DNA from 2 places in the Thalassobacillus sp. B23F22_16 genome. Region 2 is predicted to be linked to the other one. Evidence: a T-box and tRNA genes for the amino acid it is inferred to sense, from the RefSeq annotation. Region 2 holds a T-box; the other holds one or more tRNA genes.
What was found. The T-box of region 2 lies ahead of glyQ (glycine--tRNA ligase subunit alpha). A T-box ahead of a tRNA ligase gene usually reads a tRNA of that ligase, here a tRNA-Gly.
Positions count from the first base shown of each region.

Region 1: it encodes a tRNA-Gly, which carries the amino acid that the T-box ahead of glyQ (glycine--tRNA ligase subunit alpha) is inferred to sense. The anticodon was not compared.

Region 1 is NZ_JBIEKD010000012.1:116,626-125,649, forward strand. Features, by position in the region: gene ACGTNI_RS11320 (aspartyl-phosphate phosphatase Spo0E family protein) at 1-148, shown strand, start outside; gene rocF (arginase) at 283-1,185, opposite strand; tRNA gene ACGTNI_RS11330 (tRNA-Ala) at 1,406-1,481, opposite strand; tRNA gene ACGTNI_RS11335 (tRNA-Gly) at 1,589-1,663, opposite strand; tRNA gene ACGTNI_RS11340 (tRNA-Lys) at 1,680-1,752, opposite strand; tRNA gene ACGTNI_RS11345 (tRNA-Gln) at 1,910-1,984, opposite strand; tRNA gene ACGTNI_RS11350 (tRNA-Tyr) at 2,058-2,143, opposite strand; tRNA gene ACGTNI_RS11355 (tRNA-Thr) at 2,307-2,382, opposite strand; tRNA gene ACGTNI_RS11360 (tRNA-Val) at 2,392-2,467, opposite strand; tRNA gene ACGTNI_RS11365 (tRNA-Glu) at 2,472-2,546, opposite strand; gene ACGTNI_RS11370 (S8 family serine peptidase) at 2,971-7,365, opposite strand; tRNA gene ACGTNI_RS11375 (tRNA-Thr) at 7,601-7,672, opposite strand; tRNA gene ACGTNI_RS11380 (tRNA-Asn) at 7,676-7,750, opposite strand; rRNA gene rrf (5S ribosomal RNA) at 7,791-7,904, opposite strand; partial or broken rRNA gene ACGTNI_RS11390 (23S ribosomal RNA) at 7,983-9,024, opposite strand, start outside.
Region 2 is NZ_JBIEKD010000030.1:7,884-16,907, forward strand. Features, by position in the region: gene ccpN (transcriptional regulator CcpN) at 1-586, opposite strand, end outside; gene glyS (glycine--tRNA ligase subunit beta) at 669-2,753, opposite strand; gene glyQ (glycine--tRNA ligase subunit alpha) at 2,746-3,636, opposite strand; T-box leader at 3,740-3,911, opposite strand; gene recO (DNA repair protein RecO) at 3,953-4,705, opposite strand; gene ACGTNI_RS17625 (YqzL family protein) at 4,726-4,869, opposite strand; gene era (GTPase Era) at 4,972-5,877, opposite strand; gene ACGTNI_RS17635 (diacylglycerol kinase family protein) at 5,993-6,370, opposite strand; gene ybeY (rRNA maturation RNase YbeY) at 6,345-6,812, opposite strand; gene ACGTNI_RS17645 (PhoH family protein) at 7,104-8,081, opposite strand; gene yqfD (sporulation protein YqfD) at 8,084-9,024, opposite strand, start outside.

The sequences.
Region 1 (9,024 bases), on a different contig from region 2:
ACAAAAAAAGTTGATTTTAGTGGAAATTGAAAGATGCAGAAAAGAAATGAATGATTTGAGCAAACATTTAGATTTATCTTCCGAAGAGGTAGTAAGTATAAGCAGACAATTAGATGAATTGCTTAACCAATTTGAAAAAGCGAGATAATAATAACAGCAACCTATCCTTAAAGATAAGCTGCTGTTATTTTTTTACTTTAAATTTAACTTTGTTAAAATACTAAAGTGTAAGAAAATCTAAGGCTTTCGCCATAAGTACTTAGCCAAGTTTTTCTAATCGCTTTATAATAATTTCTCCCCGAATAAAGAGCCCATCAGACCTACAGCCACACTTGCTGTCTTATTTTTTTCGTCAAGAATCGGATTTACTTCAACAAATTCAGCCGAAGTCACCAGACCAGACTCATGCAGCATTTCCATAGCTAAGTGACTCTCCCGATAGCTCAATCCACCCATGACAGGCGTTCCTACTCCTGGAGCAGTATCCGGATCTAAACCATCCAGATCCAGACTCAAATGAAGCCCATCGGTACGATCTTTCAAGTATTCGATGGTTTCCTGCATCACAGCGGACATGCCAAGCCGGTCGACTTCATGCATTGTAAAAACCTTTATTCCTTTTTCTTTAATCAGCTCTCGCTCCCCTGCATCCAAAGAACGTGCACCAATAATGACGATGTTCTCTGGCTTCACTTTCGGCTGGTAACCATGGATGTTGACCAGCCTCTGGTGGCCAATACCCAGACTGACGGCAAGCGGCATTCCATGAATGTTGCCAGACGGCGATGTTTCATTGTTATTCAAATCACCATGAGCATCATACCAAATGACACCGAGATTTTCATAATGCTTAGACACACCCGCAAGTGTTCCTATTGCAATACTATGGTCACCGCCAAGAATAAGCGGGAAACTTCCCTCTTCGATTATGTCATCTACTTGTTGTGCGAGCTTTTCGTTACCTTCCATCACTTCATTCAAGTTGCGTAGGTTATCAACAAGTTCCTTTTGTTCACCCTTCTGCTGCGCAATTTCAACATTGCCCAGGTCTTCGATCGCAAGCTCCAACTTTTCTAACCGCTCGAGAACCCCTGCATAGCGAATCGCGCTCGGTCCCATATCTACGCCGCGTCGGTTTTGTCCCAGATCCATCGGTACTCCCAAAATCGATAGCTTCTTCATCATTTCATCCTCCTTCTTCTACTCTCCATTATTGTAGACGCTTTCAGACAAATGACTCAACCGGACATGATTGTGTATATATATACGGTAGCTCTCGCAGCTACTCGTCTCGCGCACAGGTATGTATGACGCTTGTAATAAACGAAAAAAAGCTGACATGGTAGTAGCATGTCAGCTTTTTTCTCGTCTGAATTTATGAAGTCGCTAGTAATGGTACAAGAAATGGTGGAGCCTAGCGGGATCGAACCGCTGACCTCCTGCGTGCAAAGCAGGCGCTCTCCCAGCTGAGCTAAGGCCCCGATGTAAGAAGTTTATTCGACGTAGCCAAAAATCGTATTTATGCAGCACTTCCAGTACACGATCAATCTTTAGCAAGGATGTTTACTCGACGTAGCAAAAGATTACATGGAGCGGGAGACGGGATTCGAACCCGCGACCCCCACCTTGGCAAGGTGGTGTTCTACCACTGAACTACTCCCGCTTAACAGTGATACAAGTGAGCCATGAAGGATTCGAACCTTCGACCCTCTGATTAAAAGTCAGATGCTCTACCAACTGAGCTAATGGCTCATTATTTAATGAAATATTACAACCTAATTGAGTAATGTGCTCGTCTCGTTGCTAGCTTATTCGGTGAAGCATACGCTCCTCGCAAAGCCTACGATGATGTAGTTCAAGGAAGTTTACGGCTTCTCTACCAACTGAGCTAATGGCTCATTAATAAAAATGGCTGGCCCAGCTGGATTCGAACCAGCGCATGACGGAATCAAAATCCGCTGCCTTACCGCTTGGCTATGGGCCATTAAAAAAATAGTACAAGTAATAAGTACTATTTGCTTTTTTTATAAAGTTAATTCATAGGAAAATGAAATAAATGGTGGAGGGAGTAGGACTCGAACCTACGAACCCGATGGGAGCGGATTTACAGTCCGCCGCGTTTGGCCAACTTCGCTATCCCTCCAAGAAAGTCACTTAAGAATTATAACAGAAAAACCTTTTATAATTCAACAGTTTTCTACAAGAAATTATTGGTGTTTCTAAAGGAAAATAATCAACGGTGCCCTTACAGGACTACTATTGTTTTCCAGCAAGAAGTCTATTCGACGTTGTAGGAAAACATTCAATGGTGCCGGCCAGAGGACTTGAACCCCCAACCTACTGATTACAAGTCAGTTGCTCTACCAATTGAGCTAGACCGGCAAATTTCAATGGTGGAGGATGCAGGGTTCGAACCTGCGACCCCTTGCTTGTAAGGCAAGTGCTCTCCCAGCTGAGCTAATCCTCCAAAGTGGTGACCCGTACGGGATTCGAACCCGTGTTACCGCCGTGAAAGGGCGGTGTCTTAACCACTTGACCAACGGGCCATTGAAGCAGTTGACAGCCTTTTGAAAGGTTGTCCTCTCAAACTGACAAATATTATTATATACAGCCGCTTAGTACTTTGTAAAGAGAAATTTTAATTTTTTTTCTTATTGCTTTCTCTCCCCACATTCTATTGAAAAAAGGTGCCCTTGAAACTCCAATCATCTACATTGAAATTAGCCTCTATTACTGTCTCATATATGACTTTGAATTCTCTCTTAACATGGACTTTGTCTCGTTTATTTTTAAATTCGTCTCTCATAATTTCGATATTGTCTCTCAATAGTTAAAAATTTGCTCTATTCTAATGTACTTGTCTCAAATATAGGACGCTTGTCTCGCTTATTGATAAAAAATAAGCAAAAAAGTAATCGCCGGGATCATCAAAAAAAGAGCTGCCCCGATCTGGGGCAGCTCCTTCACACCTTATTCTTCTGTGTTAATATACAGTTTTCCTTCTGCAGCTTCCTCAGCCACATTACCATAATCATCGGCAGCTTTTACAACAATCTCGGCACCTTCTGCTACTAGGTTAGAGGTTGCTGTCCAGTAGCCAACATAATGCCCTTCTTCCGTCTCCATCATTGGCAGCTCTGTAGCCTGATCAGAGAAGTTAGTAAGTGGCATTCTGATATAGAAAGTTGCGTCAAGTCCAGGATCGGCATCAAACTCGATCTTGACAGACTCACCAGCCTGCATATACTTATCTTCTGTTGGTTGTAGATTTTCAATATCAGTTGCATTAAATTTAGCATCCACAGTGACTGACTCTTCCGCACTGTTACCCGCTAAATCTGTTGCAATGACTACTATTTCGTTTTCACCTTCTGATAGCATGATGCGTTTGGAGTATGCACCGTCCTCATCCACATCAGCAGTTTGACCATTTACTTCGACGCGATCAAGATTTTCTTCTTCTACTTGACCTGCAACTGTAATGACTTCTTTATTTGTTTTATCGCCATTTGTTGGAGTGTCAATTGTCAAGACAGGGTTGTCTTGATCCAATGTCACTACTACAGGTGCAGATGGTTCAGTGGAACCGTTATCCATGGAAGATATCGCTGTCAGCTCATTTTCTCCTGTGTCCAGGGTGATATCAACAGCAAAACTTCCATCTTCAGTAGCTTCTGTAGTGCCTGCCTCCTCACCATCGTTGTAGACAGTGACTGTTGTCGTTGGTGCAGCACTACCTTCTACTGTAATGGATTCCTGATTGGTATAGGACCCATCAGCTGGAGATTCAATTACAGGAGCCTCCGCCGCATAATCGACTAGTGCTCTAATCATGTAATTGCCTTCCGCTTCTGGAGATTTGCTCCAGCTGCCGCCTACAAGCTGCCAGCTGCGGTCAGCATAGTCTCCATCTTCATCCGTAGCCAGACCAGGCGTATTAGGATTAGGATGGGTTTGAATATAAACCATATAGAAATCTCCATTAGCAACTATTCCTTTATCGGAGAGGTCTACATGAGTCCATTCCCCATTCCTTAACGCCTCTGCATCATATGGACCACCAATTTTTTCACCTGGTGCCCCATCTGTTCCTGTAGCATCATAAACTTCTACCTGGAACTCATTGCCGCCCGGTACTGGCCATTCCTCTGTCCAGAAGCGGAACAGTCCACCAGTAACCATAGCGGACTCCTGTCCTTCTTCCAGGGTCATTTTAACAGCCCAGCCATTACCAGCATCATAGAATGCACGAGCGTTTTCGGCAGTACCGTCATCATATCCGATTTCACCTGGATAACCGATGAATGGTGCCAATTCTACTTCCACTGTGTTGGTAGCACCACCCTCGATGGTAACAGGGACATCTTCGCCATGATAGGACGGAGCCATCACTCTTAAAGTATAATCGCCTTCATAAGCTTCTAGAGTGAATGTGCCATCTTCTCCTGTTTCAACGGGGGCTACTGCGGCATCTTCGATAAGCATCAAGGTAGCGCCCTCGATTGGTTCACCAGTCTGTTCGTTTGTTACGGTGCCTTCCAGTGTACCTGTCGCAATAGGATTCAGCGTGAAGTTAGCACTTACTGATCCGTCTTCTGGAACAGATACGGATTGCTCACTTGGATGGAAACCATAAGCATCCGCCACAACCGTAAAGTCACCTGCAGCATGCATTAATCGGTAACTTCCATCGGCAGGATTCGTACTGACCGATCGATCAGATTCTACCACGCTAACCGTTGCATCCAGAGGTAATACGTTTGGCTGTTTTTCTTTTTTCTTGCCTTTTTCACCTTTAAATTGCGGTGTTTGGAAATTTGTGAATTCACCTGGCAGCAGCTTTTTAGCATTAACAGGCTTTTTCATCTTCTTTGACCCTTTATCTTGAAAACCAAGGTCAGCTTGCGTGATCATATTTCTAGAATTATTCTTCTTTGTAGTCTTTTTCCCTTTTTTAACGGCAGCTGTTGCACCTGAGGATTCATCCGTCAAAACTACATCATCGATGAACCAGCCTTCTCTTGTGACAAGGAAATCACTTTCGACATGGAAACCGATGAAAACATTCTGACCGGCATAGTCAGATAGATCAACTTCTGACTCTGTCCAATCACTGGTAGTGCCATTGTACTCAGCCAGCTGCTCCCAATTTTCCATATCTGTAGAAACAACTACGTGACCGTAATCGTAATTATTTTCTAAGTTGTGCCAGGTTTGGAACTGAAGGAATGTGTCCTCTTCAGGAATCTCAACCGGCGGCATTACCAATGTCATATCAGAATAATTATCGTAATCACCAGTCAAGTTGGTTCCATATACCTTCTCACCGGATGCAGCACCTTCCGGACCATCTTCAGGCGTACCCCATTGCCAGCTGTTATTTTCACCGAATGATAACCAGCCGGTTGGAACAGTTTCAAAATCTTGTTCATACCCGACAGTAATGGCATCTTTGATGGCAACTTCAAATACATCCGTTTCTACTTCATTACCTCCAAAGTCAGTTACCAGCCATTTATAATTCAACTGACTGCCATTCATAATGTCGCCTTCCAGAACGGCCTGGTAGGTTCCTTCCAAGTAGTCTCCACCTACCAAGTCAGCTTCTACCGTCTCCCAAGGACCTTGGCCGTCAATACGGTATGACAATTCTACAGATCCTACACTGATATTGTCAGTAACTTCAGCTATCAATGGAAGCGGTACACCTTCATAGGTTTCTGATGGCGCGTCATGCTCGATAGCAGGAGCTTCATCATCTTCCCCTTCTTCATATACATGTCCCTTGATTTCGCCAATACCGCTGACGACTGCTGATACGGCAGTATAAGCATTCACAATACCATGGCCATAACCTTCATTTGGATCTTCAGGATATTGGTCATTAGTAGTTGTATCTGCTGTTTCAAGCATCAACTCTTCCAGGTCATCTACTGACAAAGAGTTATCTGCCTGTAATAGCAATGCAGCTGTACCCGCTACGTGAGGGCCAGCCATTGATGTTCCATTCCATCCGCCTTCATAGCCGCCGCCCGGAACAGAAGAGCGAACGTTGGCCCCGGGTGCTGAAATATCCGGCTTGATTTCTCCATCATATGGCGATGGACCTCTGGAAGAAAAGCTGGCCAAGCCGTCAGTAGCAGTAGTTGCACCTACTGCAATAGATTCCGGATAGTTGGATGGTGCGGCAATTGTTCCATCACCAGGTCCATCGTTACCAGCAGAGAATACTGGTACAATACCAGACTCACGCCAGTTTTGAACCATCGGGCGATACCACTCATCAAGCCCGGGACCGCCGCCCCATGAGTTGTTAACAACATCAGGCGCCTGCTCAGGATGAGGGTTACCATCGTCATCTTTTGGAGCTAATATCCATTCACCAGCTTCTAAAAGATCGACATCTGTGCCGCCAGCTGCAGTAAATGCTTTAACACCAATCCATTTTGATCCAGGTGCCACACCTACCTGGTTGGAACCATCTTCTTCAGCACCTACCATGGTCCCCATAGTGTGGGTACCGTGACCCTGGTCATCGTAAGGAGTGCCTTGTCCTGCAGTAGCATCGAACCAATTGAATTCATGATCGGCAGTATCAGGGTTTGCCGGATCAAATCCACGGTATTTATCCATTAATGCAGGGTGGTCCCACTCTACCCCTGTATCAATGTTAGCCACCACAACACCTGAACCATCGATTCCAGTTTCAGACCATACTTGCGGGGCTCCAACACGGTCGATGTTCCATTCCGTATTATTGGTTTCTGCTTTGTCAGTCGCTTTAGTAAGAGAAGCTTTCGTTTCTTCAGCTGCTCCTTCTACCTGAGGATTTAACTTCCGTGTACGGTTAGGAAGAATCTTTTCTACATCAGGTAAAGAAGCTATCTTTTTCATGACTTCTTCATTACTAGTAACCGCCATTGCGTTTACGATATAATAAGAATGAAACGAGGAGACACTGCCTTGTTTTTCAGCTTCGGTCAGCAGCTTCTTCAATTGCTGCTGCGTTTCGATAGCAGTCGAACGAAGTTCTGTCACAACTGCAGATGCCTTAACTCGTTTCATTTGCTGCGCTGTAAGAGAAGCCTTACTATCCTCTGCCTTGGATAACGCTTCTTGCACAGCTTTTTTGGTGTCACCCTGCTCTTTCATTTTAACAAGGTAAGTAACTTCCTTCTGATCAGCAAACAAATCAATCAGGTCTTGATTCACCTTATTATTCACTTGTTGTTTATTATCTTTAATGGATACACTTGGGGAATTCTCAGCTGCGGCACTGGTGTAATTGAAGAAAGGTACGATCAAGGCTAGAACTAAAATTAGACTGAGCCATTTTATAAATCTTTTCTTGCTATGGGTGCCCAATACAAAACCCCTCTCTATTATTTTTCATTCCAAAAAAGACTTACTTTTTACCCACTACCCCCCCTTTTTTGTTATTTAAATTTTCCGACATCTCATAGGTGTTGTTATAAACTTACTAAAAATTGACATGATTTGCTAGCTTATATCCCGAAAACAGTAAGAAACACACAGGGAAAATAGGCAAATAGACACAAAAAAACGATTTCCTTTTATAGGAAATCGCTTTTCATCTAAGAGCTTCCAGCCGGATTTGAACCGGCGACCCCTTCCTTACCATGGAAGTGCTCTACCACTGAGCTATGGAAGCAAATGGCTCCACCGGTAGGATTCGAACCTACGACCAATCGGTTAACAGCCGATTGCTCTACCACTGAGCTACGGTGGAATAATCAACTTTTACTATTATCATTGGATATAAAGAAAAAGCCTAGCGGCGTCCTACTCTCACGGGGATAAACCCGACTACCATCGGCGCTGGAGAGCTTAACTGCTGTGTTCGGCATGGGAACAGGTGTGACCTCTCCGCTATCGCCACTAGACCTTGACTATTTAATTGAGGTGAACCCTCAAAACTAGATAAGCAACATTCAACCACAAACATCTTTCACGAAATTAGGTTAGTTAAGTCCTCGATCGATTAGTATCCGTCAGCTCCACGTGTCACCACGCTTCCACCTCGGACCTATCTACCTCATCGTCTCTGAGGGATCTTACTCACTCGAAGTGATGGGAAATCTCATCTAGAGGGGGGCTTCATGCTTAGATGCTTTCAGCACTTATCCCTTCCGCACGTAGCTACCCAGCGATGCTCCTGGCGGAACAACTGGTGCACCAGCGGTGCGTCCATCCCGGTCCTCTCGTACTAAGGACAGCTCCTCTCAAATTTCCAACGCCCACGACGGATAGGGACCGAACTGTCTCACGACGTTCTGAACCCAGCTCGCGTACCGCTTTAATGGGCGAACAGCCCAACCCTTGGGACCGACTACAGCCCCAGGATGCGATGAGCCGACATCGAGGTGCCAAACCTCCCCGTCGATGTGGACTCTTGGGGGAGATAAGCCTGTTATCCCCGGGGTAGCTTTTATCCGTTGAGCGATGGCCCTTCCATGCGGAACCACCGGATCACTAAGCCCGACTTTCGTCCCTGCTCGACTTGTAGGTCTCGCAGTCAAGCTCCCTTGTGCCTTTACACTCTGCGAATGATTTCCAACCATTCTGAGGGAACCTTTGGGCGCCTCCGTTACCTTTTAGGAGGCGACCGCCCCAGTCAAACTGCCCACCTGACACTGTCTCCGGACCGGATCACGGTCCTGGGTTAGAATGTCCGTACAGCCAGGGTGGTATCCCACCGGCGCCTCCACCGAAGCTAGCGCTCCGGTTTCTCAGGCTCCCACCTATCCTGTACAAGCTGTACCAACATTCAATATCAGGCTACAGTAAAGCTCCACGGGGTCTTTCCGTCCTGTCGCGGGTAATGCGCATCTTCACGCATAGTATAATTTCACCGGGTCTCTCGTTGAGACAGTGCCCAAGTCGTTGCACCTTTCGTGCGGGTCGGAACTTACCCGACAAGGAATTTCGCTACCTTAGGACCGTTATAGTTACGGCCGCCGTTTACTGGGGCTTCGGTTCAACGCTTCGCTTACGCTAACGCAT
Region 2 (9,024 bases):
TATTTGTTTTTGTGATCCGACCGATGACTTCCAGCCCATCATCCACATCTTTTACGATAGGCAAACCATCAATTTGTTTGTCAATCAATTTTTGGGCGGCATCAAGCAATAGATCATCCTTCCGGCACACGGTAATATTCGGCATACGCGTCATAATAATATGAACCGGTATGGAATTAAGATCCTGGTTTCCTATACTCGCTCTTAATAAGTCTTTTCTTGATAATACTCCTAAAAGCATGGACTTATTATCGACTACAAATAAAGTACCCACATCTTCAAGGAACATGGTGCAAATGGCGTCATAAACGGATACATCCTCTTCCACCACAATCGGTATTGATTGGTATTCATGCACCTTGAATTTTTTAAGTTTTTCCGTCAATAATTCTGAACCGGTTTTACCTGTAAAGAAATAGCCAACTCTCGGACGAGCATCTAAAAAACCTGCCATCGTCAAAATAGCTAAATCAGGTCTGAGAGTTGCTCTGGTCAATTCCAATTGATCTGCTATATTTTCCCCTGTTATAGGTCCATGCTCTTTTACTATTTCAATAATTTGTTCTTGTCTGCTGGAAAGCTCCATTCTTTCATCACCCCGATCACTGACTGTGACATACTATTCAACTATTATAGCTCATTTTTCCTAGCGGGTAAAAGAAGGTGCCTTAGTATTGTTGTTTCCATTGGACAGCATTCAAATCAGCAAACGCGTATATTTCCGTGGCTATCAGATTCAATAGCCCTAAACGATTTTCCTTTATTTTCGCATCTTCAGCCATCACCATCGTATGATCAAAGAAATTATGAATCGGATCAGCAAGCATCCCTAACGCGTTCAATGCTTGTACTGCATCATGCCGGGCTAACGAAGCAGCATACTCCTGCTTAACATCCAGATAGGTGTTGTACAGTGTTTGCTCGGTTTCGTTCTCAAAAAGCTCCGTATCAACTTCCATCACATTTGTTTTCTTAGCCAAATTTAACACGCGGCCTAACGCTTCGTGGGTCGGTTTGAAACTTTCATCATTACGCTTAGATGCCAGCAGCTTCGCCTTTCCTTTGGTAAACGGTACATGTTTAATTCCATTCGCAAGTACCGCCTCTACAATATCAGGCTCTACTCCTTCTTCTTTAAGAAGGTAACTTGCCCGGATATGGAAGAACTCATTAAGATCCTGTACAACTTCTTCCTCTGACCGATTTGGCAGACCAAGGCTGATATAGAGTTTAACTGCTGAGTTCACGAGGGTTTCCAATTGAATATCCCAAGCTTCTTTATCTAACATTTGCAGGATGCCGATTGCTGATCTGCGCAGACCGTATGGATCCTGAGAGCCTGAAGGAATGATACCAATCGAAAAACACCCGACAATCGTATCCAGTTTATCAGCGATACTTACGACAGTACCTGGGATAGAGTTTGGCAATTCTCCGTTAGCATGTCGAGGCATATAATGCTCATTGATAGCCTGGGCTACTTCCTCGTCCTCTCCAAATATCCTTGCATATTTCTCTCCCATAATACCTTGTAATTCAGGAAATTCACCCACCATATGAGTGACAAGGTCAAATTTGCTTATTTCAGCCGTACGCAGCACTTGCTTTTTAATAGCGGGCTGCAACTTCAAATGGTCGCTGAGCGCATCAGAAAGCTTGACCGTACGTTGAACTTTATCTGCTATCGTTCCTAAATCCTCCTGGAAAACCATTCGTGCTAATTTGTCGAGGCTTTGTTCTATGGAAGCTTTTTGATCTTCCTCATAGAAAAAACGAGCATCAGCCAGTCTTGCATTCAATACTTTTTCATTGCCCCGCGCTACATTATCCAAATGTTTGTCGTCACCATTTCTTACAGCAACGAAAAACGGCAGTAATTCTCCCGTCTTCGCTCGAACAGGGAAATAGCGTTGATGCTCTTTCATGGAAGTTATTAAAGCTTCTTCTGGCACAATAAGAAAATCTTCGCTGTACTCTCCATAAAAAACAGTTGGATACTCAACCAGGTGTGTTACTTCATTGAGTAAATCTTCATCTACAAGGATATTCCAGTTTTTTTCTTGTGCCAGCTTTTCTATTTGCGTGGCAATCATTTCTTTCCTCATAGCAACATCGACGATGACATATTGATCTTGCAATAGCCTTTCATATTGATCCGCATGCGTTACTTCAACCTTATCACCGAGGAATCGATGACCGAATGTGCTCTTGCCAGTGTGGACATCCTCAATGGAAAATGGAATCACTTCATCATTATAGAGGGCTGCCAGCCAGCGGATTGGGCGGACATAGCGCAGTTGCCTGCTTCCCCAGCGCATATTCTTAGGAAAGTTCAAAGAAAGTATAATGTCACTAAATTGACTAACCAAATTCTTTGTGGACTCTCCTTCCGTATATTTATTGACATGAACGTATTCCGTCCCTTTTATTTCTTTAAAATAAATATCATCCACACTTTTACCTTGTCCTTTAGTGAAGCCAATTGCAGCTTTTGTCCAATTGCCCTCCTCATCTATTGCTATCTTTTTTGCTGGGCCTTTGGCTTCTTCTTCGATGTCCGGTTGTTTATCTGCCAGCCCTTCAACTTTAACAGACAGACGTCGCGGTGTAGCCATCGTTGCAATAGTGTCATAAGGAAGACGTAAATCGTCCAGCCATTGCTTTGTTTTTTCTTCTAATTGAGCCAGTGCATCATCAATAAAGCGAGCTGGCAGTTCTTCTAATCCGACCTCGAATAGCACGGTATTACTCATGAGACGCATCCTCCTTATCTTTCAACATAGGAAAGCCTATCCGTTCACGTTCTTCTACAAAAGTTTTAGCAATTTTACGTGCCAGATTTCTGACACGAGCAATATAACCGGTACGCTCTGTTACCGAAATTACTCCTTTAGCATCTAATAAATTGAACGTATGGGAGCACTTAAGAACATAATCATAAGCCGGGAATACAAGGCCAAGCTCCATCGCACGTTCGGCTTCTTTTTCATATACGCTGAACAAGTTAAATAGCATATCACTGTCAGACGATTCAAAAGTGTACTTGGAATGTTCATATTCTGGTTGCGAAAATATATCCCCGACAGTTACACCATTCGTCCATTCAAGCTCGAAAACATTTTCTTTATCCTGGATATAGGAAGCTAATCGCTCTAACCCATAAGTTATTTCTGCAGAGACTGGTTTCGCTTCAAGTCCGCCTATTTGCTGGAAATAGGTGAACTGGGTAATTTCCATTCCATCCAGCCATACTTCCCAGCCTAAACCAGCGGCACCAAGCGTCGGATTTTCCCAGTTATCTTCCACAAATCTGATATCATGCTTCAACGGATCTATTCCTAAAGCTTTAAGAGAATCTAAGTATAATTCCTGGATATTGTCAGGAGAAGGCTTCATGATTACCTGGAATTGGTGATGCTGGTATAGCCGGTTCGGGTTTTCCCCATACCTGCCATCCGCAGGCCTTCGTGAAGGTTCTACATAGGCGACGTTCCAGGGCTCTGGACCAAGACTGCGTAATAACGTCATAGGAGACATTGTTCCCGCTCCCTTTTCTACATCATAAGCCTGCATTAACAGGCATCCTTGGTTTGACCAATGCTTTTGTAATGTCAGTATCATATCTTGTATGTTCATATTTTCTTCCCTCCAGTAGATGAATGTCTTTCCCCAAAACAAAATACAAGCACTTTGTCCATTAGACATTAAAAAAATCTCGTCCCTATGTCACTGTCCATGACATAGGGACGAGATTTTCCCGCGGTTCCACCCTATTTGCTTCCTGTCTCCCAGGAAGCCGCTTTGAAAGCTGCTCAGGAATGCCTTCCCTATCTCTTCAACACCTGTCTCACACTATCACAGGCTCGCTTAAGTCCAGGGGAATAGGTACTACTTTCCTTCAACGCACAAGTTTAATTGGTAATAGCATCATACTTGATAGCTTACTACTTTGTCAATCTTCTGGTTTAAAAAGGTCCAGCTGCTTCAGGAATTTCTTTGACTTGATATAATAACCACCATAATAATCATAATAGGCATCCATCAGCTGCCGTATTTTGCGCTTATTCTCTTCTTTTATTGTGATATTACCTACACGTGCAACATCTACATTGGCAAATAAACGGAGTAAACTTGCCATTTTTTCGGTAAGTCCGTATGCTTCCGGGTCCATATGTTTACAGCGGAAACATAAAAAGCCCCCTTCTTTTACAGAAAAGGAGAAGGGGCCATTTTCGTGGCTGCAATTTACACAAACATCAAGCTGAGGAGCGAACCCTGCTTTTTTGTATAATTTAAGTTCATACATCATTGTCAATATTTCCGGATCCTTATCTTCTGTAATCCAAATCAACGTCTGAAGAAATTGTTGGAACAAAAATGGATCCGGCTGCTTATCTTCCACCATTTTATCTGTCATTTCTGCCAAATAAGCTGCATAAGCTGTTTTGATAATATCTTCACGTACTCCCCGCAGTGAGGAAATGACTTCTCCCTGGCTGAGAGAACCGAGATTTCGTCCTGTTTGTACCAAATAATGCCCGTGTATAAAAGGCTGGGTAATAGAAGCCATCCTGCTTTTAGGCTTCTTTGCTCCTTTAGCCATGATACCGAATTTACCTTTTTCCCTGGAAAAAAGAGTAACGATTTTGTGAGTTTCCCCATAATCTTTTGTTCGTAGGACGATTCCCTCGACTTTTTCAAACAATGCTGTCACCTTTTCTAATTCTACATATTGGATTCAGTTCCAGAAACCGTTTCACTTTCCTGAGGCTCTTCTTCGTTTAACGCTTGCTTTTCCATCTCTTTCATGAGTAAGTAGGTTTCTATGTTTCCTGTTTGACTAAAAACTTTCCATGGCAAGTCGACCACAAGAAACACCGCCTTTCAAGTTAGTTATTCATTCATAAATAACGTCACATTCTTAGGATGCTCCCAACAAGCTTAAGCATGAATATTAAATTTTACCAGAACTTAATATTCATCATCTTTGTAGCCATACTCATTCAACTGAAGCTGACGGTTGCGCCAATCTTTCTGTACCTTCACCCACAAATCCAGGAAAACTTTTGTCCCTAGTAATGCCTCAATATCTTCCCTGGCCCGTTGTCCTATTTCCTTCAGCATCTTGCCTTGTTTCCCAATGATAATACCTTTTTGAGAAGGACGTTCAATAATAAGCGTAGCCTGGATATACACCGTTTCTGATTGTTCACGATGCTCTATTCCATCAATCACCACCGCAATAGAATGAGGAACTTCTTCTCTAGTCAGATGAAGTGCTTTTTCCCGAATCATCTCGCTGATAATAAATCTTTCCGGATGATCGGTAATCTGATCCTCAGGATAATATTGCGGTCCTTCCGGCAGCTGCTGCTTTAATACATCTAATAAATGAGTGACATTGTTCCCTTCTAATGCCGAAATAGGGATGATTTCTTTGAAGTCATACATTTCCCGGTATTGGTCGATCAACGGCAATAGATCATCAGGGTGTACCTTATCAATTTTATTAATAATTAGAAATACAGGCTTATCTACTTTATCCAGGCGATCGATGATGAATTGGTCACCCCGGCCATAACCTTCTTCTGCGTTGATCATGAACATGATAGCATCTACTTCATTCAACGATTGTTCAGCAACTTTTACCATAAAATCCCCTAGCTTGTGCTTAGGCTTATGAATGCCAGGTGTATCGATAAATACGATTTGGGCCTCTTCCTCTGTCCATACGCCCTGTATTTTGTTTCTTGTTGTTTGTGGCTTATCGCTCATTATGGCAATCTTCTGGCCGATGACACGGTTCATGAACGTAGACTTTCCAACATTCGGCCTGCCAATAATTGCAATAAAACCTGACTTGAATGATTTCTCCATAAATTATCCTCCGTTTGTGAATGAGGTGTAGTGTAATAACTATTTTACTATAGATGGATTGTATTTACATGTACTCGACAAAAGCTTTCAATCTTTTTCGCTCAAGCGCGCTTTTTCAGAAAAACGCCACTAGTTTCGGAATGAAAATTATTAATCCGATAATCACCGATAATAATGCTGCTATCAATACTGCTCCGGCCGCTATATCCTTTACCATACCGACAGCTGGGTGGATATCCGGTGATAAATGGTCCATTGCTTTTTCTAAACTGGTGTTTACCATTTCCATAGTCAAAACCAGCCCAATTACTAATAAAACAATTGCCCATTCAACCCGTGAAAGTTGCATAATCATGGAACATAACAGGACGATAGCAGCGATAATCAAATGATACTTCATATTCCGTTCTGTCTTTGTAACTGTAAGTATCCCTCTCCAAGCGTACTTAAACCCTATACCTCTTTTTTTATTCCCGTTCCAACCCGAACTCATTTAAAATATCCTCTTGTCTTTGGAACATTTTCTTTTCATCTGTTTCCTCCATATGGTCGTACCCTAATAAATGTAAAAAACCATGCAAGGCTAAGAAGCCTAGTTCACGTTCCAGGGAATGGCCATATTCTTGCGCCTGTTCCTTTGCTTTATCAACAGATATCACAATATCACCGAGAACTACCGGGATTTCTTCACCGATCACCCGTACCTCACCTTCTCCTTCTTCTTGCATGGCAAAGGAAATGACATCGGTCGGTGCGTCCTTTTGGCGATAGTTACGGTTTAATATTTGAATTTCTTTGTTATCGACAAAATTCACGGAGATTTCAGCTTCATTTTGGACTTTTTCCTTTTCCCCAGCAAAGCGCAGCAAACGCTGGATCATATCGATATGGCCTTCGTCTATGGTATTTGTTTCATCATGAAAGTCAATTTGGATCATTGGTCCGCCTCCTTAATAACGAGTTATCACTTAATTTATATTGTGTCCGCCCCACTAATTCTTATTGGTTTATTCTTTAACATGTTCCGCTTTTCCAAAACCATTAAACCTCTGATGATGTGTTGTTGGATAGAATTGAATAGCTATACGCATCAGCATTTATCCTACCATAGAAAAACTTGGCTTGTCGCCAAGTAATTCTGGCGAAAGCCTTAGTTTTTTTATACTCTAGCCTTTTAACAAAGTTTACTTTTTTAAAGTATAAAATAAGACCCTTGCATCCGGGTCTTATTTGTCTTCCTTCTTCTCTTTATCTTTCTCATAAGCATCAATAATTCGTTGTACTAATGGATGACGGATAACATCTGTCTGATCAAGATGGATAAATGAGGATCCTTTAATCCCTCTTAAACGCAATTCTGCTTCACGAAGCCCTGACCTTACCCCTTTAGGCAGGTCAACCTGTGTAATATCCCCTGTGATAACCATTTTTGAACCAAAGCCGAGTCTGGTCAAGAACATTTTCATCTGTTCAGGAGTAGTATTTTGCGCTTCGTCCAAAATAGCAAACGCATCATCCAGCGTGCGTCCACGCATATAGGCAAGAGGGGCAATTTCAATTGTTCCCCTCTCAATAAGACGAGCGGTATGTTCAGTCCCTAATACATCATGCAGTGAGTCATAGAGAGGACGGAGATAAGGATCTACTTTCTCTTTCAAATCACCTGGCAGAAAGCCAAGGCTTTCCCCAGCTTCTACAGCCGGCCGGGTTAATATTATCCGCTTAACCTGCCCATTTTTCAGGGCATTGACCGCCATAACGACAGCTAAATAAGTTTTACCTGTTCCAGCGGGGCCGATCCCAAACACTAAATCATTATTACGGATGGCTGATACGTAGCCGCGTTGCCCCAATGTCTTAACACGAATCGATTTACCTTTTGCATTTCGGGTAATTTCGTCTTCAAATAAGGCCTCGAACTGGTTGATTTTTCCTTTTTTGGCCAGCTCCACAGCATAGACAACATCCCGTTCAGTTATCGTCAAACCTTTTCTGATTAGTGCCAGTAAAGAAAGCAATACTTCTTCCACAAGCTTAGTCTTATCTCCACGGCCCGAGGCGCTTACATGTTCCCCGCGGGAAATTATAGAAACCTGAAGCTGTTCCTCAATCTGTTTAAGGTTTCGATCTTCTGTTCCAAATAATGCTAATGCTTCTGATGGGTTATCTAGTTGTATATCAATCGTTTTTAAGTCTTCCTGCATATTCAATCTCCTTGATTCACATTCTTTGTCTTTGCTATATCTTCATGAACTTTCATAAAAAGGATTAATTTTACTTTACCATTGTCCACACTTCGGTGCAAAATATTTTCTTCCGTAATTTCAGAACCCTCAGGAAGTTTTTTGAGCAAATCTCTTTTCCCCTGCTCTTTTGCTATTTGCGCTGCTTCTTCCTCGGTTCTGTCATACTTCATGCGAGACAGCTCAAAGTACGTTGTTTTTTTCCAGTAGAAAGGGAAGGTCTTAGAAAATATGCTCAGCTGATGATAATCTTCTTCTTTTTTCTTGAACTTGTAGTCTATTTTACCCCAGCCCCATACAGGAAATTCAAAACCCGCGATATTGATATGGTATTGTTTTTCAAACTCTCCTGTAGCTGTTTGTATATTCTCTTGTTGGCTTGCGGTAACTTCTACGCGATACCATGTTTCAGCGACAACTTGTCCTTCTGCCCGGACAAGACTTTTATCATTTTCATCCAGTTGGGCAGATGCTAACAAATCGCCTTTTTCCACATAGTCGTTAACCTCAACCATCGGCTTACCTTGTGAGATATAAATGTAATGAATCATGCCTTTTTTCGCCGCCACCAAATCTGCCGGCTGCCTTGCTTCCTCTTTTTCTACTAATGTCTTTTCAACTCCATGAAAAATATATGCGGTTCCCTTCTTCTCCACACCGATCCAAAGCAGTTCCGGTATATCATCCAGAAGCTTCTGCTGTAAAGTGCCATTATCATCAAGTCTGAAAGAAACAGCTCCTGGCTGCACCCCGTACCCCTTTAATTGCTTTTCCACTTTTTTCTCCAGTTCTTTTGGCAGTCCTTCGATATGAACGGACCAAACTAAATTGGAAACAAAAACAAGAAGCATGATGGTTAACAGTAACGCAAACCATAATGGCTTCTGAGCTACAAAATTACTCC